Regions from separate parts of the Bartonella sp. W8122 genome, predicted to be linked through region 1. Evidence: predicted binding sites of a transcription regulator. Region 1 holds the regulator's gene; each other region holds the start of a gene.
The links. Region 1 encodes LexA, which represses DNA repair genes until DNA is damaged. Its sites were predicted from a motif close to TGTTCNNNNTGTGTTCNG; they were not measured.

Region 1 (11,147 bases):
CGTGCTTGACAGCAAACTCTCTATTACTCCGAATATTTTCTACACCCGCTACACAGATTCCCAACGTTCTGTCACCGATTACATGAACGGCAAACAATTCGGTTCAATCATCGTCAATGCCGATGAAGCAAAAACTTACGGTGCGGAATTGGGAGCCGATTATCAATTGCTTGACAATCTTCTGTTGCGCGGAGGCCTCGGGCTTCTCCATACCGATACAAGTGAATTCGGTGACACACGCGGCAATGTGTTTGATGGTAAGAAATTTGCAAAAGCACCGGGTTACATGTTCAATGTCGGTGCTGATTGGGATATCATAGAAAACCTTCGGTTGAGTGGCGATGTGCGCTACACAGATGACTACTATTCAACAGATGATAATGATCCGGCTTTACGCGTGGGATCCTATGCAATTGCCAATATGCAGCTATCATATAAACCGAATGATCATATGGAAATATTTGGCTATGCAAAAAATCTGTTTGATGAGCGTGTTCCAACAGAAAAAAATCGCGATCGTATAGCAGGCATTCAAGCTTATATTACCGAACCACGTGAATTCGGTGTTGGTTTGAAAATGAAATTTTAGTAGTCCTTATTGCACATTGACCAGTCAAATCAGGAAAAAGCCATATAGCATTCTATATGGCTTTTTTGTTAGCCATTTATCGAACCGGATATTAGTTTTCAAAAAACTACAAAAATCATATAGCGCAACACTTGTTCTTTTGGTCCGTTGAGTTGGATAAAATGCGTGAGCAGCTTGCCTAATTAAGTTAGCTAACCATCATTTCGGGTTAATAAGACCATTAAAACAGATGAGATGACGATACATAATGGGTGCATATTGGTTGGGCAGTTTCGCCTCGATAAATTTTCACTCGTTAAAAATGCTTACGTCACATAAGATGCAGAATTTAAAGACAAAAAGTTGTTAGGCCCGGAAGCCATCTGATTGTTCCATTCAATTGTTCGTGATATATTTTTTCAAATTTCTTTCTTAAAACTCGAACAAAATTGGCTCTAATGACTGAACCGCCCAAAAAACTTTCACGGGGAAGACCGCCTACAATCAACAAAGATAGAATACTGGAAGCCGCTATTGAAATTGGGCTACCCAAAATTACATTTGTTGGCGTTGCTGAAAAATTAGGTGTGAGCCATATGGCTCTCTATAATCACGTTAACGGATTGGAGGCTTTAAAAACTCTTGCTGCAGAAACCATTTTCTTGAAGTGGAAATTACCTCAAATAACGTCAAACGTTAGTTTGCATGATTATCTTGTAACACTTGCTTCTTCATTGTGGAAACTCGTCGAAACCCATCAAGGTATAACGCCTTATCTGCTTCGCCGCGATATGATTACTCCCGCAATCGAACAGCGCATTTTTATACATCAACAGAAACTCGCTGAAACCTACCATCTTTCATTCATTCAGTCGCATTGGCTGGCTTTTACCATTTGTTATCACACACTTTCGGTAGCTGATAGCGTTTTGCCGGATAATAAAGATGAAGAGGATTTAACCCGTTATCAATCAAACCTCGGCATTCCGGGTATAGATGATGAATATGCCATTGGCATTCGTGCACTTATATTGGGTAGCCTTTCTATTCTTGATGAAATTTCCGAACGAAAATAAATAAAAATATTTGAGAGCTACCAAAAATCTCTATTCCATTGATGCGATAACGTTCATCGATTCTATATTTGGTTAAAAGTCCGCGGTATGTGAATATTGATGCAAAACTAAAAAAAGAGAAATTGAAACTTAGCTCATCGGCAGTAAACATTCCTTCAAATCTTGAGGTAAGTAGCCGACAAAATCGACATTGATATCAAGGCACCTCGCTTCGATTCAACATGTGTTCCTTGAAATTCTGGATTTTTATTTTGCCGCTGGGTTAAACAAGTTTCACTCACCTCGCAATCGGTTTTTGAAATCAATTCTTGATATTTATTAAACTATTTAACGTATTAAATATTATAGTAACCAATAGATCGGTTGTGCTAGTAAATTTTATCGTGCCACATATGATTGTTGAATATTCAGCGAATTTTGAAAATCGCATTGATATTGATGTGTTGTGTGACTCGCTATGGTGAGTTCTTAAATCGAACCCGATATTCACTTTAGGCGGTATAAGGGTTCGGGTTTAACAGACAGAAATTTATCGCATAGCCGATTGTGCGCTTTTATATCGCTGACGCTAGGCATCGGAGCAGGGCACACAAAGCAACAAATCATTAATGCCGGTAACAAAATTTTCTAGTTGCAAGCAAATTTTGCGCCGAGCTTTTTAGCGAACCAAATTTCACGCTTTCATTCGAGATTAACAAAATCAATAAAAACGCTTTCCGAAAGAAAATTCCATCCGTTCACGTTTGAAAAATAATGCATAGCAAGGGTAGAGGACAGATGGCAAAAATACACTGAGAGAGCGGATTGAAAAGGCGAATAAAGATTTTGAACGGTTTCGTCGTGATGGAGTACTTAACCAAGTCAATGACCATTCGGTAGCCGCAGATGATGGAAGAACGGCTTTCAATGTGATTTCACAGGTTGATCTTGAAATTATTGCGAAAGCTTCTCAATATTCTCTTGTCTGCTTTGGCGAAGGTTCTATGCATGACACGTCTATGATGTTAGGCGTATTAGGTGGAGAAACCTACAAAGGGAAAGCGGAGTTTGTTACCGAACTCTTTGCTATTTCCGGAACAGGGCAGGTAAATGCCGTTATGTCGCTTGACTAATAGAAGTTGAAGAACCAGCCAGATACGAGAAAGAGGATGACTACCGACTGGATTAACGATATTTCCTTGTCGGAAAACAAAACTCAAAATCGGTAAGCTACTTTTCTTCGGGCTGGCCAGCGTTTTCTTCCAATATTTTATGGATAATGGTACCAGCCAGTTTAGCTTTTTCTATAAATTCACCAAGCAATTTATGCAATTCTGACAAATTCTCTCGGCCGAAAGCCCGACTTATTTCGTTATATATCACTTCGGAACCAACCCCGACTTCCCCGATGAGGTCGGAACCGGTTTTGCTTATCATTACCATTGAACGTCGTCCGTCTTCCGGGCTAGTCCACCTTTTTATCAGTTTCCTGTCTTCAAGATCACGTAAAATGCGTGTGAGCGAAGGACCCAGAATGACAGTAGCGTCAGCCAAGTCGGTGGTAGAAATTTCATCGACTGCCGTTAAGGTTCGCAACACGCGCCACTGCTGTTCTGTTAGATTGAAATTCCTCAAATGCGGCCGGAGATACTCCATAATCGCTTCACGTGCTGAAAGGAGCGCCATAGGAGTCGATCTCTGGAATGATCGAAGTGTCATTTTCGTAATCTCGATGTTGGATTGCACGCATATAAATTGCGAACAATAAAATTGCAAATTGTTAGATCGGTCAGAAGAAGGTCTTGTTCTATAAATAAGGCTTTTACTGACAGGCCAATATTTTTCGTTATGTCCCTTGATAGCAATATTTCGATTGTTATTACCGATTGCTTGATGAAAAGGTTTTTCGTAAATTCATTTAAAAGCGGTAAAAGTCATCCAATTAACCTCTGCAGAAAAATAACACCCACCGTCCCAATTCTGTTTCAGATCTCGTGGTTATTTTAACTCATATTTTGCATCTTCATTCGGGAGACTGTCGAATATTTTTGCTCTCCTTCTTGCGAACCTCCATGGTCGACATCCATCCGGCTACATTACGCAATAGGCTCAAGCCTTTAGAAAATTGCCATTTAGCAGTGCCTTGCTAGCTAATATAACCGACCGAAAACGGACTTTATGTTTTCAAGATTACCCGGTTTTTTAGATATTGAATGTTACAGTTATACTCCGATAAAGATGGGGTGAGGGTGCCGCGATTTCATTGTTATGAATTACATTTAAAATTTTTATTGTAAAAAAACAACATTCGAGAATTTGTATTATGGCGCATTGTCATTTGTTTTACTCTTTTTCGAAAAAAGAGAAATCGTCAATATTCATATCGTTTATTTATATTACGATAATAGATTTTATTACATATAATGGGTCGATTATTATTAATAACTTCAATAGTCTACAAAATGCCCCCATATCTTATACTCTCATATTCAACATGGGACAAAATGGACTAGCTGGAAAACGCCGAATGAAATCGGCTTCGGGATATAATATACCCTTTGAGTTATTCTTAATTTCTGATGCGGGAAAAATCTTTATTGAGCAAGAGCCGATAAAATTCGCTGGGCACACACTGGCACAATGGATCATTTTTTACAGGGCAGGTGCAACCTCAGCCTAGTAAAAAAATCGCTGAGGGAACTTATACGGATGTTGCGGTAGTAACCATTGTATATTAGAAAAAATGTAGGTTCGGTACTCTGATGTTTTAGTCATGCCAACATAATCACGTCGTTATGACACGTCGTTTTGGCTTTTTCCGATTTATCTTGCAATTGCTATCGACATGTCGGAACCATTATTTGGCTTATCAAACAGCCGTAACAACTACGCGGCTTCTGTCAACGTGCTGTAATCACTATGTGCCAGAAGATTGTTCTCTTGTTTGTCTGTTTATTGCATAAGATATATTATGGAACTTTTTTATATCGGGCACGAGAGACGGGGAAGCTGATTGTTGATCAAATCTGCAATAAAAACCCCGAAAATAATTGAGCTTTTTATTGATTACCATCTCGCCACAAATTTACGCGCTGTGCCCGTCTCAAAGCTGTTTCAGGTTTTGTGTAAGAAATCGGGATGTAAGATACAAGGTAAATGCACGGTAATAAGGCAAATTACACGTTAATTTTGTTTCTCATTAATTTTTGAGAAGTTTGGGTTATCAGGCATAAACGATTATGTTGAACGCCGATTTCGACGTTCACGAAAACCGGGGCGACAAAGACAGATTGGCACTTTATGTGAATTTTACATGTAACAGAATTTGGACCAACCAAAGATAATTCGATGCGTTATCGGCATCGCTGTTTGAACGCACCGCCAGGGCCAAATGTTGGAGGACGTAACAGTAGATGCTCTACAAATCCGCGATTATGATTGGGACACGGTATTCATTGCCTAACACATTTCAGATTCTTCAAAAATTTGCAGCAACGCCAATAACAAATCAATGCGGCTTGATCCGTGAATTAATGTCCGAACTCTTGAAGACCGTAATTTCGAACAATTATAAATTTACAAGCAAAAAATACGATGAAAATCGGCAATGAGACTATCCACCTTCGATGAGGCGGGTATGAGCGATAGACAGACAATTTTATGATATATAAAGCCCGAAATAGAAGATAGGGGTGCTAATAATTGAGTGTTTGACGAGCTTTTGATACGAACTGACGCTTGCCCCCTTCCCTTTAGACCTTTCGAAAATCATGCGCATCAAGTTTTAATTATGACGTTTGAAGGCAGGAATTTTTAGCATTTAACCTAATTTTACATAACTGTAAGAACCGACCATTTTCGCGGTTTGGTCTTACAAAGATTGCCGATCGGCAGAATACACTTTGTTTTGAAGTTTGGAATGAACAAAGCGGATTAGCCGAGACAAAACCGAAGCTGTGCTAAAACTTATTATTCTGGGTAGTTCCGGCGCAATTATTTCAGACTTGCTCGTCGCCAGTTGCCCATCAGGACATTCAATTGACTGATCTGAGGAGTAAAAACTCGTCGGCATGAAATTACCTAGGCGAGCCTCTGATCAATTGGGCTTGCAAGGTTTTTCAATGAAAAGACAATTCGTATATCGCTCGCAGCTCGACACGATATATCAGGCTCTATTTTTATAGAAAAATCAATCAGTTGAGCAATCTTTGTTAAGAGGATATCTAAATGCACAACGAAAGACGCTTGGAGAGTGAAATTCTCATCGGCGTCGAGCGAAATCCTATTCAAACAGAACTTTCGACCAAACATTTTAGTTTATTGCACACTGTTGCATTTGCTTATTTATGACCGTTTATATCGTCTATCCATTTGAAGTTAAAACAATTGGATTATGGATAAAACCAGCCAGTTGTTTCAGGACAAACTTCCACTTTATAATTTATCGCGCGTGAAAAACGTTTAAATGCTTGTAGAACATTAATAGAACATATAGTGTATGTTCTGGTTTTGTTTCTCATTGATTCGTGTTATTGGAGAGTTTTATGTTAACCCGCAAGCAGTATGAATTGCTTCTGTTTATTCATAACCGCCTAAAAGAAACCGGTATTCCCCCTTCATATGACGAGATGAAAGAAGCATTGGATCTAGCATCGAAGTCGGGCATTCACCGGTTGATTACAGCTTTGGAAGAACGTGGCTTCATTCGTCGCCTCCCCAACCGCGCACGTGCTTTGGAAGTTCTGAAACTGCCCGAATCCATGGTACCTCCTATAAATACTGTGCGTAAATTTTCTCCAAATGTCATAGAAGGCACGAAAAACAAACCCTTTAAAAATATCATTGCGAAAGAGCTCAATGACGGCGAAAGCGGTCCGGCAGCCAACGTAAATGTTCCGGTTATGGGGCGTATTGCTGCAGGAGTTCCTATCTCGGCCATTCAAAACCAGACCAACATGCTTTCATTGCCTCCTGATATGGTTGGGAGCGGTGAACATTACGCTCTTGAAGTTAAAGGGGATTCCATGATCAATGCCGGAATTTTTGATGGCGATACGGTGATAATCAAACGTGGAAACACCGCAAATCCGGGAGAAATTATTGTTGCCCTCGTTGACGACGAGGAAGCAACGTTGAAACGTTATAGAAGAAAAGGCGCCTCAATTGCTCTTGAAGCAGCCAATCCGGCTTATGAAACAAGAATATTCGGTCCTGACCGTATCAAAATTCAAGGGAAACTCGTCGGGTTGATACGACGCTATTGACGGTTTGATAAGGCGACATCGATTATCATAATTCAGCTCATTAACGACGCCATCTGGCACACACTGTTTAAAATTGATGATCGTCGGAAGCTTATATTGAGGATTGTCAAAGCGGTTTAAAATGACCGGTTTTGACAGTGATGTTTCACACAGGGATTACGTCTCATTCAGGAATTATGAACAAATTGGTTGCTCAAACAAAAAAGTTTGAAATTTGGCAAAAAAGCTTGAAATTTGGTACGAATTTATGCGTCTTTGTGGCAGTCCGGTGATGTCGTGATGTCCAATAACAAGGACTGATTGTTTTGGACCATGATGTTTATGGTGTTTTCAGCGTTAGGGGCTTGCCTTTTTAGTAAAAGAGATTAGGCCAACACAAAACGTGTTTTAGAATTTCGTATATTTGCAGGAAATAATATGTCAGCTCCACGTGTCAGTTTTGTATCTTTGGGGTGCCCTAAAGCACTGGTAGATTCTGAACGCATCATAACAAAATTACGGTCTGAAGGTTACGAGATCGCTCCCAAACATGACGGGGCCGATCTGGTGATCGTCAATACATGCGCCTTTATCGATTCTGCACGTAATGAATCGCTCGCCAATATTGGTGAAGCTTTGAACAAAAATGGTAAGGTCATAGTGACCGGTTGTCTCGGTGCAGAACCTGAGGTAGTGACCAAAACTTATCCGAACGTCTTGGCTATTACCGGACCACAAGCTTACGAAAGCGTAATGGAAGCGGTCCATAAGGTTGCTCCACCCGTCCATGATCCTTTTGTTGATCTTGTTCCACCGCAAGGCGTTCGTTTGACACCGCGTCATTATGCTTATTTAAAAATATCCGAAGGCTGTTCCAATCATTGTAGCTTCTGTATTATTCCCCAATTGCGAGGAAAGCTCGTTTCGCGACCAGCGTCAAACGTTTTACGAGAAGCAGAAAGACTGGTACAAGCTGGCGTAAAGGAATTACTGGTCATTTCGCAGGATACGAGTGCTTACGGGCAAGATTTGAAATATAGCGAAAGTGTCTGGAAAGACCATTCGGTGCGGGCCCGTTTCTATGATCTAGCCAAAGAACTTGGAGAGCTGGGTGTCTGGATCCGTATGCACTATGTATACCCCTACCCCCATGTTGATGACGTCATTGAACTTATGGCCGAGGGCAAGATACTGCCATATCTCGATATTCCTTTCCAGCATGCTTCTCCTACGGTTCTTCGTAATATGAAGCGCCCGGCACATCTTGAAAAAATTAATAAACGCATTGAAAAATGGCGTTCTATCTGTCCGGATATTGCTTTGCGATCAACATTCATTGTTGGTTTTCCGGGCGAAACGGAAGAAGATTTTCAATTGCTTCTGGACTGGATGAGTGAGGTAAAAATAGATCGTGCCGGCTGCTTCAAATATGAGGCTGTAGAAGGTGCAGCGGCTAACGACCTAGGATTGGAAATTATTCCTGAGGAAATTAAGGAAAGTCGGTGGAAACGTTTTATGGCACATCAAAAAACAATTTCCGCACAACTTCTGAAGAAAAAAATCGGTAAACGGTTACAGGTGCTTGTCGACGAAAGTGATAGACATAAAGGCATCGGGCGTACAAAATATGATGCTCCTGAAGTGGATGGCGTTGTACATTTGACATCTCGTCGTCCAATCCGGACCGGAGAATTGGTAACGGTAAAAATCGAACAGTCTGATGATTATGACCTTTATGGAATGATTGTCTAGAAATTGCGCTAGAGTTGTTATTTGACAAGCTCTTTTGTTTTGATGAATGATAGAGGCAAGCTTTATAGTTTTCAGTATAAAAAGTTGTGTGGTGTTTTCGTAATGCGATAATTATGGCAACTAGTGATAAAGACGAACCACAGTTTTTTTTGACAGCTCCGGCGCCCTGCCCGTATTTGGCCAAACGTTTGGAGAGAAAAGTATTTACCTATCTTGTCGGCCCATATTCAATAGAAAAAAATACTGTCTTGACGCAAAGCGGGTTCCGGAGATCGCAAAATATTGCTTATAGGCCGGTTTGTGATGGCTGTAATGCATGCGTCTCCGTTCGTATCGTCGTGAAAGATTTCGTCCCAGACAAAACGATGAAACGAATTGTCAAGAAAAACCGCGAACTGGTTGGTCAGGTCCGTCCTCCCAAGGCAACGGTCGAGCAATATCTGCTTTTCAAACATTATCTCGAAATACGCCATGACGATGGTGGAATGAGCAAGATGACATTTCAGGACTATCAAATGATGGTCGAAGACACGGAAGTCGAAACATCGCTCATTGAATATCGGCAGAAGCCGTCTAACGGGGAAGAGGGAGATGACAAGGCCAAACTACTAGCCGGTGCATTGACCGATAAAGTAGAAGACGGATTATCAATGGTCTATTCATTTTTTTCACCGGAGGAAAAACGGTCTTCTCTTGGCGTTTTTATGATTCTCGATCACATCAAACGGGCAAAACGACTTGGTCTTCCTTATGTCTATCTCGGTTACTGGGTGAACGGATCCCGAAAAATGGAATATAAGTCGCGTTACCAACCGCAAGAACATTTGACATCACACGGCTGGAAGTTAACAAAAGAGTAGAAAACGTTAATCCTGCGAGGAAGTCCATATGCTGAACGAGATGATTGAACTGAAGGGGCGTGAACCGAAATTCAAGGGGAATGCACGCTTGGTCTTCATTCATCCCGACAACCCCGATTTGCTAGTGAAGGTTTTGCGACCGGAATGGATAGCGAAAACAAAGCAAGTACCGGAATGGAAAAAGCGGTTCAAGCCTTTGGGCGCTAACTCTGTCAACATGCATGAATTGTTTGAAATTGTGCGCATCAATCCCCATGCGGAAAGCATTCAGCCTCACATGTTTACGGTCGTCGCACTCCAGCAAACCGATCTTGGTTGGGGATTGGTTGTTAAAGCGGAAAAGGACAAGAACAACGACTACGCTAAACCGGTTGCTAAAGATGTTAGTAAGATCCGCACTGCTTTGGATGAATTCGAGAATGGGGTGAAACAAACCAATGTCGTTTTATATGACCTTAACCCCTGGAATTTGGTTCTGGCTTATCGCAACGGCAAGGAAGAAGTTGTTATAATAGACGGTATATCTGAAAAATCCGCTTTGAAGGTTAGAACCTACTTTCCTTCGGTCAATACAAAGAAAAATCTTAAAGTTTATGCGCGGTTTGAACATTTTATGGAACGAATAAAAAGCGGAAAAAACTGACGGGCTTTACAGTTCTCGGCGCCTTTGGTAGCAAGGGCATATACCGGTCGCAGCCCACCCGGTTTTTTAAAACAAGGGACAAAATGAAAACCTATCTTATCTGTTCAGGCGGACTGGATTCCGTCACACTTGCCTATCGCCTTGCCCATGAACAAAGCCTCAAAGGCGTAATCTCCTTCGACTATGGCCAGCGGCATAAGAAAGAGCTGGTTTTCGCTCAAAAATGTGCTTCACGGCTTGGAGTCGACTATTATCCGATTGATATATCGGCAATTGGAAAAAATCTTTCCGGATCTTCACTGACAGATGATATCGCCGTTCCTGATGGTTATTACGCCGAGGAAAACATGAAATCGACTGTTGTTCCCAATCGAAATGCTGTCTTCCTCTCAATAGCGTTCGCTATTGCAGCAGCAAAACACGGAGATAGCGTCGCGATTGCCGTACATGGTGGAGACCATTTTATTTACGCCGATTGTCGTGCAGATTTTATCGATGCATTCAATAAAATGGAACAATTATCTCTGGAAGGACAATGTCGATTACTAACCCCTTATGTTGATCAGGATAAGTCGGCAATTGTAAAAGATGGAGTGAAATATAACGTTCCTTTTGCCGATACCTGGTCATGCTATAAAGGAGGCGAACATCATTGTGGCCGTTGCGGGACTTGTGTTGAACGGCGGGAGGCCTTTGCCTTGGCGGGTGTAGATGATCCAACAATATATGAGGACAATTCATTCTGGATTAAAGCAGTCAATCGCAACAAAGCGAAAAAGCTTCGTTAATATCCCTTACTAAATTAACTTTGCCTCAAGGACAATTCAATGGCATCCGATCATTCTATTTACGAGAATCTAAAGCAATTAGGAAAAAAGACACCTTTTCCGGAATCTCCTGATAAAGCGGTATTGGAGCGCGTTCCCAATCCTCAGGCCGATGTAAAATACTGTGTCCGCTTTACAGCACCTGAATTTACGTCACTTTGCCCTATCACAAGCCAACCGGATTTTGCTTATCTGATGA
Region 2 (11,147 bases), 1.2 Mb from region 1:
AGATTTATCACAAGGATAGAGAAATTTTACCCCTTAACCACGTAACCTCTTTCTTTTTAATATTCGCTTTGGCAAAAACAATAATTCATTAATATAATATATATCAATTAAATATTTTTCTTTATTGTTATTTTTAATTAATTTTAAGTTATTTAAATATTGAATATATGTTTATATTTTGTGATTAAAAATATATTTATTGATTCATTTGCATGATATAACAAACGACCACTTTTGATTGTATCGCCGATACGAGCATTTCAATTTCCAAACAAATTTATATATTTTATTTCTACACAGACGACGTTTTGTTTTTCTAATGAAAATACATATATATTGTAAATATAAAACTATGAAATTACTGTACTGAAAAATACTTTTTATTTTTTATGTATATTACCAAACAATAAATATGTTTTATGGAAAATTGATTAACTAAATTAATATTTAAAAAATATCTTTTTAATAGTTCTTTCTATTTTAATCTTTAATACAGCGCGTTTCAGCTTACGTCGGACAGGCCCTCTTAATCTTGTTTTTTGTGAAATAACGTCAATGAATTGGTCTAATAATGAAATAATTTCATCGCGGTGTTCAAACATCTTGATTTGTTGAGGTGTCTTTGGCTTTTTTACGGCCTGTCTCGCTTCTTTAATGAAAGTACCCATAAAACGTGGTACGAGACAATCCCTTATATAACGATGCCCGTAGCCGGAAACTTCGTCAAAATTATCACATATCTTCTTTACATAACGCAAACGACTACGACTCATTTTGATACTAAAAGATGTACTATTATTATTGATACACCACACTGTCACAGCTTTCGGTAAATAATAATTAGTCCATCCTTTGCGGAATAACCTGAGAAAAAAATCATCATCCTCATAGCCTGTAAACTGTGGATCGAACCCACCGACATCTTCAAAAGCCCGGCGACTAATTAAAGAGGCTGATGGGAGAACATACATATCGTACCTTAGCATGGTCAATATACTTGTTTTAGGATGAGAATCTTTTGTACTCCGGACGACAACATTCGTTTGAACGATATTCCCTTCCTCATCCGCTTCACATAAATCGCCGTAGACCCAACCAAATTTCGGATCTTGCAATTCGACCGCATCCATTAATTGCTTTATATGATTTGGCAAAAAGAAATCATCTTGATCAAGAAAACAGATAAATTTAGATTTTGTATGTGCAACACCGAAATTTCGCGCTGACCCCTGCCCACCGTTTTCTTTACGAAGAACAGAAAATCCCATTTTCTTTGCAATAATATTTAAGAAATCTGACTCTTCTTGAATTGATCCATCATCGATGACTAACAATTCATTCGGTTTAACAGTTTGATCAAGTACGCTTTGTACACTTCGTTCTATATATTTTGATCCATTGTAATATGGAATAATAACAGAAACAGTGCGATCATGTTCGTTTAACGAGGATTTAATCAACTCTCACTCACTTTGAAACAAATAATATATTGCCCACTCAAACTCATCATGAAAAACCGGTAAAATTGATTCAATTAATATGAAAAATATCCCGATAGATCAATGACTCGTAGCTATATTGCGTTAGACCTCCTTTTTGACGTGATATCATAACTCCAAATACCTAGACGAAGATTATTAACACACGCGGTAGTTAGCATTGCAATCACGTTCAGCTTTAAATTGTACCCGGACAATCCTCTATGGTTCGCTTACGGAAATATTGATAGTTTCCAAAACAATTCATTAATATCTATAATATGCAGGACATATCCGAAATTATTTTATTTTTAGTGCCCATTTGTCTTCAATAATATATGGCCCACCGCCAATTGACTCGTGCGATGACATCAACACAAAGCGGTTAACCGGAAAATATCCCGTTTCAAAGTGGCCATGTGAAGAAAGATAGGGCAATAGATCATCAAGCTTCACCTGTTTCAGGCGAGCAACTGTCACATGTGGAATATATTTCCCTTTATCCGATTTGAGGCCAAGTCTTTTGGCAATACGATCAATATCACTTTGCAAAAGCAGCAGCTCCTCACATGGTTCTACGCTTGCATAAATCGAATGGGGCGTTTTTGAACCGAAGACATCAATGCCTTTCAGTCGCAAATTGAACGGCTTTCTTTCAATGTGATCAAGTGCGTGAACAAGTTCATCAGCCATCTCGTTGTTCATGTCACCGAAAAAACGCAGGGTGATATGATAATCCTCGACTTCGATGAAACGTGCACCAGGTAAACCGCCTCGCAAAAGTGACAAGGACAATGCGGCATCATGCGGCACTTCCAATGCGGCAAAAAGTCGGGGCATCATTATTCCTTACGCGTTGTGGGTGACGATGAAATGAACGCCGGAAGGTGATTTCCGGCAAAAACAATATTCCTCGTTTTAATAATCTTTTTCATAGAAAACACCAACACTTGAATCACCTTGTGCGCCAAGTGCGCCTTTGGCTTTCAAGTTTTTGGAAATATCCAGATTAACAGTGCCTTTCGTGTTGCCACCGGAGCCGGCTTCGACACCGAGATAAATATTATCGCGGATATAGCGCCCCGCTTTAACACCGGTATTCCCCTGTTTATCTGTCACAACATCAAGATCATCAAGGCCGGTGGTCGACCGTAAGGAACCGAGAAGCGACGTGTTGGTAACACCGGCAAGTTCGGCAGCAGCAGACGCAAGCTGGGCAATCTGGAAGGGCGAGAGTTCGCTGATTGAACGATTGAAAATCAAACGGGCGAGAACTTCGTCCTGAGGCAAGACAGGAACCGAAGTGAAGGAAACACTCAATGCATTGATCGTACCGCTTACAGTTACCGTTACTGTAATATCGCTTCCTTGCGTGGTTGCAACAAAATTGACTTCAGGGTTGAGATTGCCGACAAGTGTTACCGTTCCTTCAGTGAAGGTAAGGCGTTGAGAAAGAATTTCAAACCGGCCCCGCAACATCTGGAACCCGCCGACGGGATGAATTTCATTCACCGGACCGAACAAACCGATTTCGCCACCCAATTCGACATCAAGCCCCATACCGCGAACAAAAATCTGGTTCGGTGCACGGATATGCAATTTCAACTGGACGACAGAAGGTTTTGCCGGAGCCGTTGCAGCTTTATTCCTGCCAGTATCGATTTTCGCCCGCTCAAGCGTTGTTTCAATATCTTTTGTAAGATTCTTGTGTTTGACATCTATAAGAGCAGCCCCTCCGAAACGATCCGGAACGGTAATTTCTGCCTTTTCGATTGTAAGATCACCGCCAATCACCGGATTATTCAACAGACCGCCCGTTACTGTTAAAGTGCCATCAACGGTCGCAACAACCATTTCGCCATCGCTATAGCGTGTATGATTGAGGCGAACGGTCATATCGGCGGGCATTCCGGCAGAAAAATCTGTCGAAATAGAACCGTTGGCGGAAATTGTACCTCCAGCAGATGATGAAGCGCTGGCACGATTGAGCACAATGCGCTCGCCACTCAAACCGGCATCAACGACAATATTGTTCAGGCGCAAATTGCTTTGCGGATCAATAAAAGTACCATTTGCAAGAGCAAAATGACCATTCAATTCCGGTTTTGTGAAGGAACCTCTGACTGTTGCATCAACATTTGCCGAGCCGGAAATTTGCGTTCCACGTTCGGCAAGGAATTGATTGGCAATTGCCATAGGAGCCGAACCTTTGACATGAAGATCAATGCCATCACCTTTTACCGGAATGCGGCCATTTGCCGACATATTAAGCCCTTGCGCACCATTTGCGGTAAATTGTTCAAGATTAAGAACATTATTGTCATAATGGCCCTCAGCATTCAAACTGATTGGCGTAAGACCATTTTTTGCCAATAAATCGGCTCTCAAGCCTTGGCCTGAAAGATTGAATGTTGCCGTCGGTGCTTTCAATTGTCCACCGATGTGGGCGTGACCGGAGATGGTGCCGCCAAGATTCTGATTGGCCACAAAACCGTTTGCGAGAGTAACCGGCAAATTTTTCAAGCTTATGTCAAGATCGAGATTTCCTGCATCCAGCGGTACTTTGCCATTGGCTTCAACATCAAGACCGGAACCGGAAATCCTTGTATCAACATTGACCGATTTGCCATTGGTTCTCCCCTTTGCATCAAGTGCAAAAGGCGCGATCTTTTTGTCTTTGAGAAGGCCGATTGATAGACCTTCACCTTTCATATCAAAGGCAACATCAGGTTTATCCGGCGTTCCTTTTATATCGGCTTGACCGGTTAAAGCACCGGTTGCACGAAGATCCGGTTTTATCAGATTGGCAAGTGAAACGGGCAAATGGTCCATTTGCAAATCCAAATCGAGTTTTGACCCGCCATCGCCTTTAACCGAAAATTTCCCGCCATTCACATCCAATGTCAGAGGCGAAATGTGATAGCTATTATCAAACAAAATCACAGAAGCCGGATTTAATAGTTTCGCATGCAATGTATCCTGCGAAACGTTCATAGAATCAAACTCGACTGTCAGCCGCTGATTATCCCCTTGCCCATCTTGCGATTCATCCCCGTTTGTTGCAGGGTAGATCAAGCGACCGGCAAGATCGGCCTTGATATTATTCTGGACATCGGCAGAAACCTGAAAAGCGGTTTTTCCATCCATATCTTTTGCTGTTGCTTTTATGGTATTGACGACAAAATTCGCAACGCGAATATCGGAAGCATTGACAAAGCCATTGACACGGAAAGCGCCTTTCGGGTCATCGAGCGTCAAATTCATATCAAGGCTTTCAACATGATTTTCGCCAAAAACCAGTTTGTCGATATGGGCTTTCAGACGACCGCTCTGCTTTCCTTCACTTTCGCTTAAATTAAAGTCACCTGTCATAGTGCCATGACCGTCGGTGAGCAAAAGCGCACTCAATGTTGAAATATCACGTGCATCAATATGGATATTGCCGTCAATCAGCCCTTCCAGATTTTGTTTCAGATTGCCGTTCACATGCGTTTCGCCGACGAGAATGTCGAGATTGTTCAGACTTTTAAACTGGTCATTATCGGAAAAACTTCCGCTTAGTTTCAGTTTTTCACCCCCGAAGAGGCCGCTACCGTCTACATAACCACTCAAATAGGTCGCAATCGGTGACGTATTGTCGAGAATGGCATTGGCAAAAATTGCCGTATCCTGCATTTTCTGACCCGACAAAGTTGCTTCTTTTATCTTTGCGCCAAGACTTAAAGCAACAAGACGGTTATGGCCACGGGCGGCACCCTGCAATTGGACTGCCCCATGCATACGGGGATTGACGAGATTAAGGTCGGAAAGATCAAGCTGATAGTCCATATCGGCTTCATCACTCGAGAAGCTGCCATTCGCTTCAAGCTTGATATGGTCGTTACCAAGCAGGAATTGGCGTGTTGTAATTCCGGTTTCGTCGCGTTTTATTCCACCCGATAATTTTACATTGCCAGCCAGCAAACGATCCAGCGTTTCATTACCGGTTTTCAAAGCCACGGTTTTTCCGGAAAGATCAAGATCGAAAGAACCACCGACAAGGCCGATTGAGCCATTTGCCTCGATATCGGCTGCACCCGAAAGCGGTTTTCCGCTTAACATTGCCAAAGGTTCCAATGTATCGGCTTGAATGCCGAGATTTCCTTTGAATTGAAACTTCTCGATTTGCCCCTTCAGCCATAAAGTGAGCCCGTTAGCGGAAAGATTGACAGTGCGTAGTGTAACCGGCTGATGGGCGAGAATATCGGCATCGACTTTCAAATTAACCGATTTTCCCAAGGCATCCGAAATCTTGCTCTTCGGCGTTGCCATGCCGTTTATTGCGCCGGTAATCTGCAAACCGACATGACGATTATTGACGTCATCCAGATTTTCCGAGTCGCCCCCCATATCGACAGTTATATCGTGGGCAATGAAATTTTCGTTTGAAAAGTTATTGACGATAAATTGGCCACTCCACATCGACCTCTCATTCTGTCCATAATCGATATTAAGAGCAATATTATCGGCACGTGTTTTGCCTCCGGCGACAGGCAAAATAATTGACTGACCGGTTTGCGCTTTGACCGATGCTTTTACCGCCAATCGGCGTAAAAAGCCGTCTGACAATGTTTCTGCATTCGCAGCTATATGAACACCATCACCATTGATCGAAAATTTGTCCAGTCGAAAGCCGCCGCCCTTTTTCAGCAAAGCTGCCAGTTCAAGCTCCGTTCTTGCCCCGAAAAATGCCCGATATTCGTCAGGCATCAAAAGAACAATCGGTCCCGACAGATTAACATTTATCGATTTTCCACTTTCTGTGCCCTGAAGCTTGAATTTGCCATTCAGTACCGGATCGGCACCGGCTTTCATCGCAAGGCCGAGCTCGAAATTATCAAGCGGTCCTTCGCCTTTTGCAATCAAAGCAACGGCGGGGCGATTCTTTATTTTTAAAAGATTGGCAACAATGCCGTTTTCCGGCTCCGACACTTCAATATCGATTTTTGCCTTGTTGGTGCTGTTTGAAATATTGGCCAACACATCGAAATTGCCGGCTTTATCCAGACGTTTCATGACGAGTTGAGCCGCGAGATCACCATCGGCAAGAGTTATACCGCCTTGCAACGAAACTTCGGAAGGAAGATTAAATAGCGGCTCCCCGAATGCGACTTCCTTTGCATCAAGTGATTTGATGCTTATCGCAACTGGCAAGTCCGGTATAGAAAAACCCTTGGATTGGGGGCTTGGTGCCGAAGAATCAGGCAAAGGTTTCCTGAAAATATCAATCTTCTCGGCAGACAATTCGTTAATAGACACTTGTCCGCGCAATAGTGCCAAACGATTCCAGTCAAGTTTGGCATTGGTGATTTTGAGCCAAACACCTTGTCGATCGGCAATCGTAATCGAGCCGATTGTAGCGTTCGACGATAAAGCCCCTTCAATGCCGGCAAAACGGATTTGCCGGTTGGGCGAAGAAATTTTGCTTTCAATGAATGACAAAACCCACGACTTTTCAGCCGCAGCCATATCGTGACCGGCGGGTGAAGAAGTGTCGGCAAAGCTTGCTGTCAAACCTGTAAAGATCAGGAACAATGCGGTTATAAAAGCTGAAAGTGAAAATTTTTTCATCATCAGAACGCCTGCCCTATGCCGATATAGAAACCTAAATCAGGGTCGCCCACTGCACCATCGAGAGGTGCTGCCACATCAAAACGCAATGGTCCAAGCCCTGTCATATAACGGACACCGATACCGGCACCGACTTTTGTGTTTTCCGAAAAATCCGGAGTGGAATCAGCCCCCACAACACCGGCATCGACAAAACCGACGAGACCGATTGTATCGGTCACCATTGTGCGCAACTCCGCCGAACCTTCGACGAGTGAACGGCCGCCAATTGTATCGCCGGTATCGGTTCTAATACCGATATTACGATAGCCATAACCGCGCACAGAACCACCGCCACCGGCAAAGAAGAGCATATCGGAAGGAATTTCGCGCGCTTCCGGACCGGTAATCGAACCGATCTTTGCACGTGTTGCAATAACATAGCGATCTTTCGCATCAAGCGAAAAATAGGAACGGCCTTCCAATGTCATCTTGCCGATAAAGTTTCCATAATGAATTTCGTAAATCGGCTCCAGAACCGCTTCGCCATAAAGGCCGTGTTTAGGATTGGACTTGTTGTCACGACTATCATAAAGCAATCCTCCCAAAAAACCGACCGGTGTAAAATCGCGATTGCCGAAATAGTCGTCTTCCGATTTGGTTTGGGCGGCATTGAAATAAATCCGCCCTGAGAGCTCATCGGTGAATATATGTGTCAAACCGAGCTGTCCGGTAATGCCTGTGGTTGTATAATTATCAAGAACCTCACGCTGCCCTTTAAGGCTTGCAACAAAATCGGTGTCGGGCGTGATAACACCGGGACGGGTGAAAGTGGTTCCCAGAAGATAGCCGAAGTTTTTCGGATTATAGGAGTCATCCTGACTGCCGCCAATGCCGCTAATCTTTGCGTCAAATCGCAAGCGTTCCGCATGGCCGAAAAGGTCGCGATGCATCCAGTAAGCTTCAAGACCGGCGCCATCAAGTGTCGAATAGCTTCCACCAACGCCAAACCGGTGAAGCGGACGTTCCTGTACTGTAAGATTGAGTGGCAAACTGCCATCATCCTTGATCTTGTCTGCCTCCCTCACATTGGCCGCACGAAATACATCAAGCCGTGCGAGGCGCTTGTTGGCTTTGGCAATATCATCGGGGTCATATTCCTGCCCCTCTTTTAATCCGGTCATCCAGGCGACATAGGCTGAATCCATGCGGGGCTTGTCGCTGACGTTTTTAACTGTCAAGGGACCATAACTGGCTTTTCGACCGGGCTGAACCTCTATATTGGAATCGATAGTGCGGCTGGCATGATCGGCAACAACATCACGGTTTTTTACGCTTGCCTTGGCATAACCTTGTTGCCGCCACCCTTCGATGGCAAGTTGTTCCGCCTTGAAAACAGAACCGGATTTTGCAACATCCCCTGACGCATATCCAGAATCGGCCGGAAGAGGAACTTTGTCTTTCTTGTCGTCGGTTTTTGGAGCGAGATCATGAACGCTTGCAACACCGAAATGATATTGCGGTCCGGTATCGATTGTAATGAGGATATCGGATTGGTCGGGCAATTCTGTATCGGGACGGATATTGGCTGCCTCCGCACCGTTCACCTGAATACTGATTGTGCCGCCGTAATAACCTTCGGCATAAAGGGCAGCCAGAATTTTCCTGTAATCACCGCGTGCTTTGGCCAAAAGTCCTGCAGAACCGGAGGCCGGCTTATCATCATCTTCAACGAGAGATGACGCTGCCTTGACAATTTTTACGCCCCCTTCCGGTGCATTCGGAGCATTGTTAACTTTGACCTTATAATGTTTTGGAACACCGATAACATCGGCATTTTTATCGTTCTGATCTTTTTTACCCCATAAATGGATACCAAAAAGATCGAAAGCATTTGCTTCTTGTGGTTGATAAAAAGTCAGCGCAACGCAGGTCATGAGAGCGACAAGAGCACTCTCTGCCTTCAACCTCGATTTTGTAACTGACATTACCAAAACACTTAACTCTTAACCGTCAAACTCTTTGTTTACCTGCTTATTTACCAAATATAACGCTCCAAAATTCCAAACCCACAATTTACTTCGCACTTTAACTTCGCGCTCATTAAAATTGCTGCTTGTTCATGCGTTAGCATAGGCCAGCGTTTAATCATATACTGACGAACATGATTTTGCTTCATTTTCATCAATGAAGTGTTAACCGGCAATTTGTGCCTTACCGTGGCGAACACCATAAAAATACTTGATGTTCATGAAATGTTCTTGATTTTCGGTAAAAATAATGATTGTCTCATTTTGATACAACTCACATGAGAACAAGACAAATGGTTGCACGTATTACGACTGTTGCCTTTTCGGGCATTGACGCTTTACCTGTGGATGTACAGGTTATGATTGCCAATGGCAAAATGGGAATGTCCATTGTAGGCCTTGCCGATAAGGCGGTTGCAGAAAGTCGCGAACGTGTGCAGGCAGCACTTCACGCCTGTGGATTGTCCATGCCGATCAAACGGATTACGGTCAATCTAGCACCGGCCGATCTACCCAAGGAAGGTTCCCATTATGATCTACCGATCGCTGTCGGGCTTATGGTCGGAATGGGGCTTTTACCCCCTGAAATCGGGCAAAAATACGTTGTTATGGGTGAATTGGGACTGGATGGTTCAATTGCACCGGTAAGTGGTGTTCTGCCCGCAGCCATGGCGGCCGTTGCTTCCGATAAAGGGCTGATTTGTCCGGAACAATGTGGTCCTGAAGCCGCCTGGGCAGGTTCCGACATCGACATTCTCGCCCCTTCGAGTTTGCTTGCTCTCGTCAACCATTTCAAAGGTTCGCAATTTTTGTCGCCGCCACAGCCACGCCAATATATTGTTCAGGATAATTTGCCCGATCTTGCCGACATAAAGGGGCAAAGTGCCGCCAAACGGGCACTTGAAGTGGCAGCCGCGGGTCGTCATAATTTGTTGTTTGTCGGCCCTCCCGGAGCTGGCAAATCCATGCTGGCCGAGCGGTTACCTTCCATATTGCCGCCGCTTGATGCCCGCGAACTTCTTGATGTTTCGCTCATTGCCTCGATTGCCGGAGAAACAACGAACGGATCTGTTTCCATTCATCGACCTTTCCGTGCACCCCATCATTCGGCATCCATGGCAGCTATGGTCGGCGGCGGCATTAAAGCACGCCCCGGCGAAGTTTCACTTGCCCATAATGGGGTATTGTTTCTCGACGAGTTTCCAGAATTTTCACCGCAAGTTCTCGATTCTTTGCGTCAACCGCTTGAAAGCGGGGAATGCGTTGTTGCGCGTGCCAACCGGCATGTCAGTTATCCCGCACGTATCCAGCTTGTTGCCGCCATGAACCCTTGTCGCTGCGGCATGGCAGGCGAACCGGGGCATGTTTGTGCCAAAGGCCCGAAATGCCAGCTTGATTATCAGGCACGTATTTCCGGCCCCCTGCTTGACCGCATAGATTTACGAATTGATGTGCCGGCCTTATCGGCACTTGATCTCATCAAACCGGCAGAAGCAGAACCAAGCCGCGTTGTCGCCGAACGCGTTAGAAAAGCAAGAGATATTCAGGTTAAAAGATATGCAGAACTGGGAATGCCCCAAATCCGCACCAATGGTGATTGTCCTGCAAATCTGATCGAAAAAGTTGCCGTTCTTGATGGTGCTGCCACAATATTATTACAAACGATAAGCGAAAAAATGCGCCTTTCAGCACGCGCTTACCATCGTGTCCTGAAAGTTGCTCGTACGATTGCCGATCTTGAGGGGGAGACGCATCTTACCAGACACCATCTTGCCGAAGCGGTTTCCTATCGTCTGGGCAATGAACGCCTGAAAGCCGTAGCTTGAATGGTAGTGCTCAAAGCGTGAAAAATGACGTTCTATGCGCGTTTTTTTGCGCCATTCGAAATTTCCACAACAAAGCTCGCATAATTCATAGTTACCTCACACAATTTATAATAATTCGCGAAAATGAAATATGGAGTTTGTTGTCGGAACGAAATGAACTTCCGAATGGTCTTCAAGCTTTTTCAAAACCGGTTGATCGAACATAATGCGGTTTTATCCGCGGC
Region 3 (11,147 bases), 1.2 Mb from region 1:
AACGGGCATCCTTGCCGGTAAAATTCATCGGCAAACCAAGAAAAACTTGTCCCTTTGCCACCTGTTGCAAGTTTTTCAATGTGTCTTCCAGTTTTTCGCCATCTGTGACAATGATCTGGAAACCGCGCGCACGAAATAAAAAATCTTCAAACTTTAATTGGCAGGCTCCTTTTTCGCCGGATTTTGCTTTTCCTTCGCTTAGCATCCGGCACAACATGCCATAAGCTTTTCTGTCTCTTGGATAGACAACAAGGTCCGGCGTTCCATCCGAAAACACCAGCCGACAACCGACAAGATAGCGGAAAGAAGGGGCAAGTTTTAAAACTTCCCGTGCCATGGCAAAGCCGCGAACCACGCCGGCCAATGTGTTTTCGTCGGCAATGCCGATACCGGCATAGTGAAGGCACGCCGCCTCGCCCACCAGCTCTTCGGGATGGGAAGCCCCTTTTAAAAAGGAAAAATTGCTTCTTACAGACAATGCAAACATGTTGTCGCCTTATTTTGTCCGGTCGTTTCCTTGCTGGTAGATTCTTCAACCGGACGAAAAGACATGTTTTTCAAAAAACCGGACTTTCTGGTTGAGAACAAAAACCAACGCATAATGCGTAAACTTGCCTTTAGAGCTTCTGGAAACTGAAAGATTTCAGGCAAATAAGCCATGTAGAAACCATTTGGTTTTCGGATATTCGCCATAACGGAATATCCAGAAACGTTCGCCATTTTCATCTTCCACGCGATAATAATCACGATTAGGGCTTGACTGTTTCCACCATTCGGCACTGATACGTTCAGGCCCTTCGGCAAGGCGAATTTTATGGATAATCCGTCGCCAGCGAAAAGAAGCTGGCGGATCATCCGGCAAAGCAGCAATGACATCAATGGGCTGTGGCGGGCAAAAAAGCCTGATAGGCCGTTCTGGCGGATTGGGATGAAGAGAGGAAAATCCTTGTGCCTTCAATTGTGCATCCAAAGCTTTCAAAGCTTCAGTATGCGGTTTATGGTGCTGGGCTATTCCCCAAAAAGCTGCATATTCGGGAATATGACTTTCTTTTGTACCGGCAACCAGAACATGATCTGCCCCTAAACGGGTTGACAGCCGATCAACCAGTTGCCCGATTTCTGCCGGTTCCAGATCATCATTGACAAGCTCTGTCTGAAGGGGACGAAGGGGAGCGGAACGGCTTACCGAAAGTGCCAATGTATCATAGCCATATCCCGCATCGAGCGGTGTTTTCAAGCTTTTCAGCCGTTCCTCGAGAAGCGACAGGAATTGTACAGGATCGCTCAAAGGGCGACCGGTCTCAATGCCTATCCGGTCAATATGTCCATCAACCCGATAAAGGATGATGTTTATCATCAGACACCCCAGACCGAGTTTCGTTAAACGCTTGAAAAATTCTTTTGCCAGAACAAAAAACTGTTTTTCAACCATTGTTACATCAATCAATGGCTCTTCCAAACGTAATGACAAATAAAGGGACGGGGGTGGATTTATGAATGAAAGCGGCTCCTGTCTTTTTCCATAAAGCGCATCAAGTCGGGCAGGCAAAACTTCGCCGAAGCGCGCAGCCAGTGCTTTTGGCGAAACCGCCTGAATATCTTTGAGACAATAAAATCCGGCACGGCGAAGTGCCATTTGGACATCCGGCTTTGCTTCAAGTGCCGGTAATTTCAACCTATCCAATGTTAAAACAAAATCTTCTTTTGTGACAAAACGGTTGACACCAAAACGGGCAAAAGCCCGCGCGGCTGCCGGTGTTATTGTCAGTGCCGAGAGTGTTTCAAGCCCCAACCCCTTATAATAAGCGGTCACTTTTTCGAGCATTTTTTGTGGCCCCCCGAAAAGATGATCGCAACCTGTCACATCAAGTATCAAACCAAAGGGAAGGCTATAGGCTACAAGTGGGGTAAACCGGCCGGCATTTCGGGCGAGATATTGAAGATAGTTCTTGTCGGCCTCTTCTGCTTCATTGACTGTTTCTATTCTTTCACAAAGGCTGCGTGCATGAACCAGAGAAAGCCCCGGATAAAGGCCGGCATGTGTCGCCGCCTCATTGACATGAGCGAGCCTCAGTCCGTGGACAGAACGGCCAACCACTGCAAAAGGTTTTGTGAAATCCGGTGCTTTTTCAGGCGGCAAAACCGTCTTCAGACGGTCTATCGGCAGGCGAGGAAAAGCGAGTGCCAGATAGAGCCGGTCGTTTAAGCCGTATTTCTTGGGGTTTTGTAAAAATCTGGTCATGGATGTTCCATTGCATCAACCAATGTCCGGTATATCCGGCCCTATTTCGCAAAAGTGTGACATCGTAATTTGTTAGCCCCGGTGCTTTTGCACCCGAACTTTCGGAAGGCGCTGCTTTGACTTGCCAACGTGTAGCAGCATTGCTGTTTTTCAAAGCTTCTTTGCCAAGCACCAGAACAACCGGCGAATGTGCTTTTTCTGCTGCCAGATGCAAACGTCGGGTGGCTGTAAAATCAAGCGCCCGACAGGCACCCGAAAGGCTCAATAATAAACCGCCCACTCTGGACGTTGCCAATGCATCATCAGCCGCTTTCAAAACATCTTCGGCCTTTTGACAACGCACCAGAATAAATCGCGCCGGATCAAGCCCGAAAGCAGAAATTCCAACAGGATAAGGAATGCCATATTCTATTTCTGTACTTTCTTCTTCCAGCCAGATGAATGGGCAGTTTGCCTTTTCATTGCGTTTGAGAAGACCGAGAGAAAAACCGGTTGCACTATTCATGGCGGCAGGACCGGAAATAACTTCATGCAAGGCATAAGAGGGAAATGGACCAGCCGCAAAATCCACCTCTTCGTGACCGAGATAGAAATAGCCTTCAGGAAGGGAATGTTTTTCCTTGCCCTTTCTATTGTCATCCATAGAAAAAGCGACAGGTTTTCCTTCCATGCGGGCAACAAGGCGACGTAATTGGGCTATATCCGGCATAAAAGACTCACAACAATGTTCTTGTTTTGTTCCATTATGGAATCGAATATAAATCAGAGTCAAGTGGGAGATTTTATAAAAGAAACTGCCTCTTCAATTCTGAAATATCCTTTAAAAAATCAATTTCAGGATGCTCATGAAAAGGATTCCTGAAACCGGAAACTTGTAAAATTATCACGACTTCCTACTTCTATCATTGTTAAAAAGCGTAGTTTGAGGACATTTCTGCGGACGGAATTTTAAGATGGATAAAACAACAATCGAAAAAATTTTGAAGCCCGAATCAGAAGAAACGCAAAAAAGTCGTGCTGCAAAAGTACGGGCGGCTTTCTGGAAAACAGTTCGTAAAGCGGCAGGACACATTCCCTTTATGGAAGATGTCGTTGCCAGTTATTACTGTGCATTTGACCCTCAAACACCGACACGTGTACGCGGCATTCTTCTTGCGGCACTCGCCTATTTTGTAATGCCTTTCGATCTTATCCCCGATATGTTGGCTGTAATCGGTTTCACCGACGATATCGCAGTTCTTACAATTGCGATCTCGGCAGTGCGCGCCCACATCACCGACGCACATTATCAGGCTGCACGAAAAGCTCTGGAAAAGGCCCCGATTGAAACGCCAAAAAAATAGTTTTTCATTAAAATTGTAATTTCCGGACAAAACTTCACTTTTTGGTAACCATAAACTAGTCAAAATTGCATGTAACACTGAAAGCATGTTGTGAGAATGATATGCTGATTTTTGAAAAATCGCCGGTTTGAAGCCATCCGGCTTTGCCAATAGAAAACAAAAAGTGAGCTGAGTATACGATGTTTGGAAAAATTTTTGTTGCTGCGTCTGTCTTGATTATGGGAGTTGCCGGAACTGCTTCGGCACAGACACCTACACGCATCAACCAATTTGATGCATGGGGTGCCTATTCCTATAAATCAGGAAACAGTACAGTATGTTATGTGCTTTCCGCCCCGATTACTGCAGAACCCAAATCGGTCAACCATGGCGATAATTATTTCCTCGTCAGCAAACGTGCAGGCAATCCGGTTACTTATGAGCCGCAATTCATGGCAGGCTATGCCCTGAAGGACAAAGTTACGGTTTCTGTCGATGGCAAAAATTTCGAATTCTTTACCAAGGATTCCTCTGCCTGGGCAGCATCACCGGCAGCAGAGAGCCAACTTGTTGCAGCCATGAAAAGCGGTTCCAATCTTTCTGTCAAAGCTGTTTCCCAGCGCGGAACAAATACAAGCTATACCTATTCCTTGAAGGGAATTACCGCAGCACTCAACGCTGCACAGAAATGCAAATAATACGAATTTTTCAATTTTTACCCGTTTCGGCACTGCATCATGATATTGTCATGGTGCAGTGCTCGTTTTATGGCACATAAGTGTGGTGACGTTGGCTTGCTTTTATGCTAAATCCGCCAAGACAGAACTTTATTCAGAGCTTTGGAAACTATGAGCGTATCCTACGATCTTAGACCTATTGGCGCGACTTCGCTTTTGCGCCCTGCCAGAATGGATGAAACAAAAGCATCCCTGATCGGCTTGTCGCGCGCCGAAATGGCAAGCGCGTTACAGGAGATAGGCGTACCGGAACGTCAGACACGTATGCGTGTTAGCCAGCTTTGGCATTGGCTTTATGTACGCGGTGTTTCAAACTTCGACGACATGTTCAATATTTCCAAGGACATGCGTGAAAAAATGAAAAAACATTTTTCCATTGCCCGTCCGGAAATTGTCGAAGAACAGATTTCTAACGATGGTACGCGTAAATGGTTGTTGCGCTTTCCTTCGCGTGGCGCCGGAAAACCGGTCGAGGTTGAAATGGTTTACATTCCCGAAGAGGGGCGTGGCACTTTGTGCATGTCCTCGCAAGTGGGATGCACTCTTACATGTTCATTCTGCCATACAGGCACCCAAAAGCTGGTTCGTAACCTCACGGCTGAAGAAATCCTCGGCCAATTGCTGATAGCGCGCGACCGGCTCGGTGATTTTCCGGATAAAGACACGCCTGACGGTGCCATTGTGCCGGCAGAGGGGCGCAAAATTACCAATATCGTTATGATGGGAATGGGCGAACCGCTCTATAATTTCGAGGCCGTCAAAAAGGCACTGCTTATTGCTTCGGATGGTGAAGGGTTGTCGCTTTCAAAACGCCGTATCACTTTGTCGACATCCGGCGTTGTACCGGGGATTTTCAAAACCGGTGAAGAAATCGGCGTGATGCTTGCCATATCGCTTCACGCAGTTCGCGACGAATTGCGCGATATATTGGTTCCCATCAATAAAAAATATCCTTTGGCGGAATTGCTTGACGCATGCCGTGCTTATCCGGGACTATCAAATGCAAAACGGATAACCTTTGAATATGTCATGCTCAAGGATGTGAATGACAGCCTTGACGATGCCAGAGGTTTGATCAAACTTCTGAAAGGCATACCTGCAAAAATCAACCTTATTCCTTTCAATCCCTGGCCGGGAAGCAATTACCAGTGCTCCGATTGGGAACAAATTGAACGGTTTGCCGATTTGATTAATCAGGCCGGTTATGCTTCACCGATAAGGACGCCGCGCGGACGGGACATTCTTGCCGCTTGCGGGCAACTCAAATCACAATCGGAACGTTTAAGAAAATCGGAACGGTTAAAACTTGAAGCCATGATGATTGCCGGACATGGCGACTGAAAATGGTGGCTCGAATAGGAAGTGACATGAAAAGTATTACTGCATTTCACATTACATGGATTTTAGTCGGTTGTATCTTTGCCGAAGCCGCATTTATGATTGTGCAAATCGGATTAACGGTATTACTCCTCGAACATGACATAACATTACATGATTTATTGTCACCGAATAATCCGCTTTACGATGTTCCGCCGCATTTCATGATTGTGGGCGTTGTCTTTATTCTGGCGATTATTTATGGCGAACACCGGCATTTCTATAAGATGCATTATTATCTATTGGCTGCCGTTATCGCTGCTATCCTTTATTTCATTTCCCTATGGGCAACTGGAACGGCGCTCTCTTTCGGTGAAACTGTCATCAATCTCATCGCTGCTCTTGTTTCCGGCGGGGTTTACTGGTGCATCACACCGCGTCGCTATAATCGCCGCTCATTGGCAAGCCTCAAAAACAACTAGGCTTCGCAAATACACTTATGTGACCGGGTTTGCAAAATATGCATACCCGGTTTTTTAGTCTTGATTGTCCTGCTTTATATCACCGGAATTTTTATTTTTCCGATTGGCAAATTTATTTTTTGTGAAACACGCTCGATATATTTTTCCAAGAATGGACTTTTTTAAACCTGAAAACTACCCTTTGAGCCTGAGGATTACCCGACACAATGCCAACCGATACCATGTTTTGTTGCGTCCTGATGTTCCGGGCATATCCCCCAAGCGGCTAAAACTTTTTAGCTTTAAAAATTGAAACATATCTCTTCGTGATACCATTTCAAAAAATTTTTAAGCGGCTTTTTTAAGCTCTGTTATTTGGAGCTAAGCGAAAAACGTAAGACCTACCAAAACCTTGAAACTGGAGGCAAGTTTTGAAACCGGATCACGAAAATTGATATCCGCGAGCCAATAGCCGCTGATGGCGTTCGGCAAGACGTTCTTTCATCTTTCCGTCTCTGACCATCTGGCGCAGTTTTTCAATGCGTTTATGCCGTAATTTTGGCGAAGCACGACGAACCATTGGCCATAAAATCCAAGGTAAAGCAAAGATATGGAACATTGCAAAAACAATGATTGTTGCGACTTTAGAGGCCATAAGATAGTGCCCGCGCGAGCGCAGAATATAATAGGGAATAGAGGCACAGATGCCAACAATAACTGCCCACAGGGCGGGTATAAGAATGGCCAGAAGAAATACGCCAAAATTTCCGAGATTAATGAAAAATGTCAGGTTCCACGCATGAATAATCCAGTTTGATAAACCGAGGAGACCGACCAATAATGCGCCATAAATGAAAAAAACAAACATAATGAGGAAAGTAAGCGGAGCGGCGATGCCCGGCTCACGAAAGCGATCATCATTCTGATGGGCCAAAGAGGTCATTATTTTATCCTGCCATTGAAATTGCCTGACAACAAAACACAAATCCGGCGATGTGAGCCTATCAGCCACTTCTTTACCGGTCAACTCACGATAATTGGCAAAAGCTTTGCATATAAAATTTTCAGACAAAAAGAATAAAATGCCCGCATGAAAAGTTCATGCGGGCGCAAGCCGTTATATTACGCGGCGTTCGAGGCGGCCGGATGCTGTGTCAAAAAAGTATGGATGGCAACCGCATCACGCGTATTGCGTAATTTTTGTACCATATCATTATCACGCAAAACGCGGGCAATTCTCGAAAGTGCCTTCAAATGATCGGCACCCGCGCTTTCAGGAACCAGAAGCAAGAAAACCAGATCAACCGGTTCATCGTCAAGCGCTTCGAAATCGACCGGCGTTTCAAGGCGGGCAAAAACACCGACAATGTGGTCGATATTGGCAAGCTTGCTATGAGGAATGGCAATACCATTGCCAACGCCGGTCGAACCGAGTTTTTCACGTTGAAGTACCGTATCAAGCACTGTTCGCTCGTCAAGGCCTGTCAGAGAGGCTGCTTTTTCCGCCATAATTTGCAAAACCTGTTTTTTGGAATTTGCCTTAAGGGCAGGAATAACCGCTTCCGGTGCAATCAAATCACTAAGATCCATGTGGTTTCCTTTTTTCCATCCCGAATTCTTTCTCAACCTCGCGACATCGAGCCAAGAACATCGAGGGTCTGGATAATCCCTTTTCCTCATAATTTGAAAAAACGGGGAAAAGGAATTTCCTTATTCAGGCTTTATTAGTAATGGATGAGGGGTCGATCCAGCCGATATTTCCATCAGCCCGCCGGTAGACAATATTGATTTTTCCATCAACCGCATTGCGGAACACCAACACAGGATTATCCATCAAATCAAGTTCGACAACAGCATTGGCGACAGACATATCGCGCAATGTCATCGACGTTTCTGCAACGATTGTCGGGGCATAATCTTCCGGCAAGCCTTCATCTTCATCGGGCACCGGCTCCATAATGTGATAGGCATATTCGGCAAAAGCGGTATTGTCATTCTGCTTGTTGCTGCGTGATTTCAAACGCCGTTTATAACGACGAAGGCGCGTCTCCAGACGTTCTGCTGCAGCATCGAAAGCGCCTTGAGGATCTTGCGCCTGACCCGTTGTCTGTAACACCGCGCCAGAACTCAAATGCAATACGCATTCAGCTGAAAAACGCGAACCGGATTTGACAACAGTAACATGTCCTGTGACACCACCGGCAAAATATTTTGAAATCGCATCATTGATACGGTCTTCAATCCGCGTACGGAAAGCTTCACCAATATCCATATGCTTTCCTGAAATGCGCAAGCTCATTATAAACCTCGTTCATAATTCGTGATCTCCGCAGTTTAACGACATCTTCAAGCGGAAGCAACTCAAAGCGTGTCTTTTCCTGAAAAGACCGGATTACTGACTTTTTAAAGCCGGCTTCTAGTCATTTATCAACAATAAGTCAATCGGCAAAAATCAATCTGTAGTTGTGTGAATCTGGCGTTTCTTTTCTCTACGCCGCAATACTGAAGATGAAATATTCATCATTTCTCTATATTTGGCTACGGTGCGACGAGCTATATCGATATTCTCTTTTTTGAGCAATTGGACAAGTGTATCATCGGAAAGCACATGATCGGCAGTTTCGCTGTCGATCAATTTGCGAATACGCTGACGTACCGCTTCGGTTGCATACTGTTCCCCGCCATCTGTGCTTTGCAGAGCCGCTGAAAAAAAGCTGCGCATTTCGAAAATGCCTCGCGGAGTTGCTACATATTTATTGGCAGTTACCCGACTTATAGTCGATTCATGCATGTGAACCGCTTCGGCTACTGTTGCCAGCGTGAGAGGTTTCAAAAAAGAAATGCCCTGACGCAAAAATTCTTGCTGGTGGCGGGCAATTTCTGCACTGACTGTGATGAGTGTGCGTTCACGCTGATCGAGTGCTTTGAGCAACCAGTTGGCATTCTGGTAGCAATTACTGATGAAACTGCGATCAACATTGTCCTTGCCGATTTTGACGACATAATCGCGATGAATAACAAGTTTTGGCAATACCTCGCGATTGAGTTCAACGGTAAATTCTCCATTCGGATTCTCGGAAATAATCACATCAGGCACGACAGGGATTGGTGTCGATGCGCTATAAGCTGTCCCCGGTTTGGGATCGAGGCTGCGAATCTCGTTCAATATATCGACTACTTCGCTTTCTTCGAGACCGGAAAGTCTGGAAAGCGTGACAAAATCACGTTTGGCCAAAAGCGGGAGATTATCAAGTATGACACTGATTGCCGGATCAAGCCGGTTTTGCCGTTCAAGTTGCAATGACAAACATTCGCAAAGTGAAGTAGCAAATATGCCCGGCGGGTCGAGCTGTTGTAAACGTTTCAGAATATTGTGAACCAATGTTTTTGAAACTGACAATTCATCAGCTACCTTATCAACCGAACCGTTAAAATACCCCGCTTCATCAAGTTCGGAAGAAAGGTAGCAAGCAATATCGTGCTCCTCTTTATTTTTGAACGCAAAACCGATTTGCTCGGCAACAAAATCCTGCAAGCCAGGTTTATATGCAACCGTTTCGACAATATTCACATCTTCGATTGGCGAAGATCCAATGAAAGAAGTCGTCCAATCGGACGAATATTCTTTTTTACCAAAATATTCGGACGAAGATTTTTGCGAAAAGACAGCCTCATCGCCTCCGTCGAACATATTGGATAATGTTTCCGGATCAGGTGTCTCATAGAGATTTCGATCACTCTCGACATTTTTCTCGAAATTTTCAGACGCGCCAGCGGAATTGTCGAAAACATTATTGGTTTGCGCGTCGCTATTTTTAATGGCTTCATTATCGGTTTTTTCTGTAAACTCTTGCCCATTTTGACGCTCGAGCAAAGGATTTTTTTCCAACGCCTCCTCGATAAAATGTTCAAGTTCAGCAGCAGTCATCTGAAGAAGCTTAATCGACTGCATCAACTGGGGAGTCATCACCAGTGATTGTGACTGACGAAGCTCAAAAGATGGTGACAGTGCCATAAACCTTATTCCTCCCCAATGGACCCCACGCGAAACGGCCAATGAACATCACACAAAACGAACCGGTTTTTGTAACCTCGGTCGTTTAATTTGTTAAAATTCTTCTCCTTAACGAAAATGGTATGATCCTTGCTTGTCAACTAAAAAATGAGAAAAATAACAAGCTTCAATCCTTGTCCGCAATTTGAAATCGTCCATGTCGTCGCAGAAAAGTAAAATTATATGGCTTTCCCGAACCGCTTCCTGATGATCTAGTTTTCCAATTTTTCAGGAAAAAACAGCCCGATAAAGAGGTTTTCGGGACACTTGGCCTTCCATTATATGGCTATCTTTAAAAGCTATCCAAACACTTACACAGCGCGTTATGATAAAGCTAATAAGCGGTTTTTAAAAAAATTCCACGGCAATTCTTTTCCTCCCGACTTTTAACCTTTATCGGCAACAAAACGCTTTTCATTGTTTTACTTAGGAAGAACCGGCAAAAAGCCCTCTATATCCGGATCATCAATTCAGATAAATTCTTGGCCGATATCATTTTATCCAAATGCCGGAAGCAACCGCCTATATCTTCATGTTTCTCCAATATGCGGTCGCCTCGTTTCAAAAGCTCTATATTGGAAAATCGCCCCCCGGAATTCGTCAACCTTCCAGAAAATGCGCTTTTTACGATAGTCTTTGAAATAACAAAAACCGGCCACCCCATTTATATTGTGTTGCAGGCTTAATATCCGTGTTTCTCTGCTCACAATTTTTATTTTCGCAAAATAACGTACCACAGACCGACAATAGCTTTACCCAATCGAGAGCCGGTCCGGTCAATCTGTCAAAAAGCATGAAATTTTATATCGGGTTGAGGTTGCACGCGATATAAAATTATAGCGAGAATTGGTCGCCTAGATAAAGTCGGCGTACATCCGCGTTGGTGACAATATCATCCGGCTGCCCGTGGGTTAAAACCTGACCATCGTGGATAATATAGGCGCGGTCGACAAGCCCCAATGTTTCACGAACATTATGATCGGTTACCAAGACCCCGATACCACGACTTTTCAA

Region 2: the regulator LexA is predicted to act here: its motif matches at 9,313-9,330, upstream of H3S83_RS01910 (YifB family Mg chelatase-like AAA ATPase).
Region 3: the regulator LexA is predicted to act here: its motif matches at 2,968-2,985, upstream of H3S83_RS01895 (ImuA family protein).

The regions. Positions count from the first base shown of each region.
Region 1 is NZ_JACFOO010000001.1:1,606,663-1,617,809, forward strand. It holds gene H3S83_RS07055 (TonB-dependent receptor) at 1-589, shown strand, start outside; gene H3S83_RS07060 (TetR/AcrR family transcriptional regulator) at 1,027-1,644, shown strand; gene H3S83_RS07065 (hypothetical protein) at 2,553-2,756, shown strand; gene hpaR (homoprotocatechuate degradation operon regulator HpaR) at 2,854-3,342, opposite strand; gene lexA (transcriptional repressor LexA) at 6,168-6,887, shown strand; gene rimO (30S ribosomal protein S12 methylthiotransferase RimO) at 7,305-8,618, shown strand; gene H3S83_RS07085 (arginyltransferase) at 8,732-9,478, shown strand; gene H3S83_RS07090 (YrbL family protein) at 9,507-10,121, shown strand; gene queC (7-cyano-7-deazaguanine synthase QueC) at 10,205-10,909, shown strand; gene queF (preQ(1) synthase) at 10,949-11,147, shown strand, end outside.
Region 2 is NZ_JACFOO010000001.1:410,003-421,149, reverse strand. It holds gene H3S83_RS01930 (glycosyltransferase family 2 protein) at 441-1,460, opposite strand; gene thpR (RNA 2',3'-cyclic phosphodiesterase) at 1,779-2,318, opposite strand; gene H3S83_RS01920 (translocation/assembly module TamB domain-containing protein) at 2,397-7,091, opposite strand; gene H3S83_RS01915 (autotransporter assembly complex family protein) at 7,091-9,055, opposite strand; gene H3S83_RS01910 (YifB family Mg chelatase-like AAA ATPase) at 9,391-10,923, shown strand.
Region 3 is NZ_JACFOO010000001.1:395,703-406,849, reverse strand. It holds gene H3S83_RS01905 (error-prone DNA polymerase) at 1-487, opposite strand, end outside; gene H3S83_RS01900 (DNA polymerase Y family protein) at 644-2,242, opposite strand; gene H3S83_RS01895 (ImuA family protein) at 2,130-2,951, opposite strand; gene H3S83_RS01890 (YkvA family protein) at 3,196-3,585, shown strand; gene H3S83_RS01885 (invasion associated locus B family protein) at 3,765-4,262, shown strand; gene rlmN (23S rRNA (adenine(2503)-C(2))-methyltransferase RlmN) at 4,413-5,642, shown strand; gene H3S83_RS01875 (hypothetical protein) at 5,669-6,100, shown strand; gene H3S83_RS01870 (hypothetical protein) at 6,522-7,151, opposite strand; gene ptsN (PTS IIA-like nitrogen regulatory protein PtsN) at 7,202-7,669, opposite strand; gene hpf (ribosome hibernation-promoting factor, HPF/YfiA family) at 7,794-8,378, opposite strand; gene rpoN (RNA polymerase factor sigma-54) at 8,532-10,094, opposite strand; gene lptB (LPS export ABC transporter ATP-binding protein) at 10,968-11,147, opposite strand, start outside.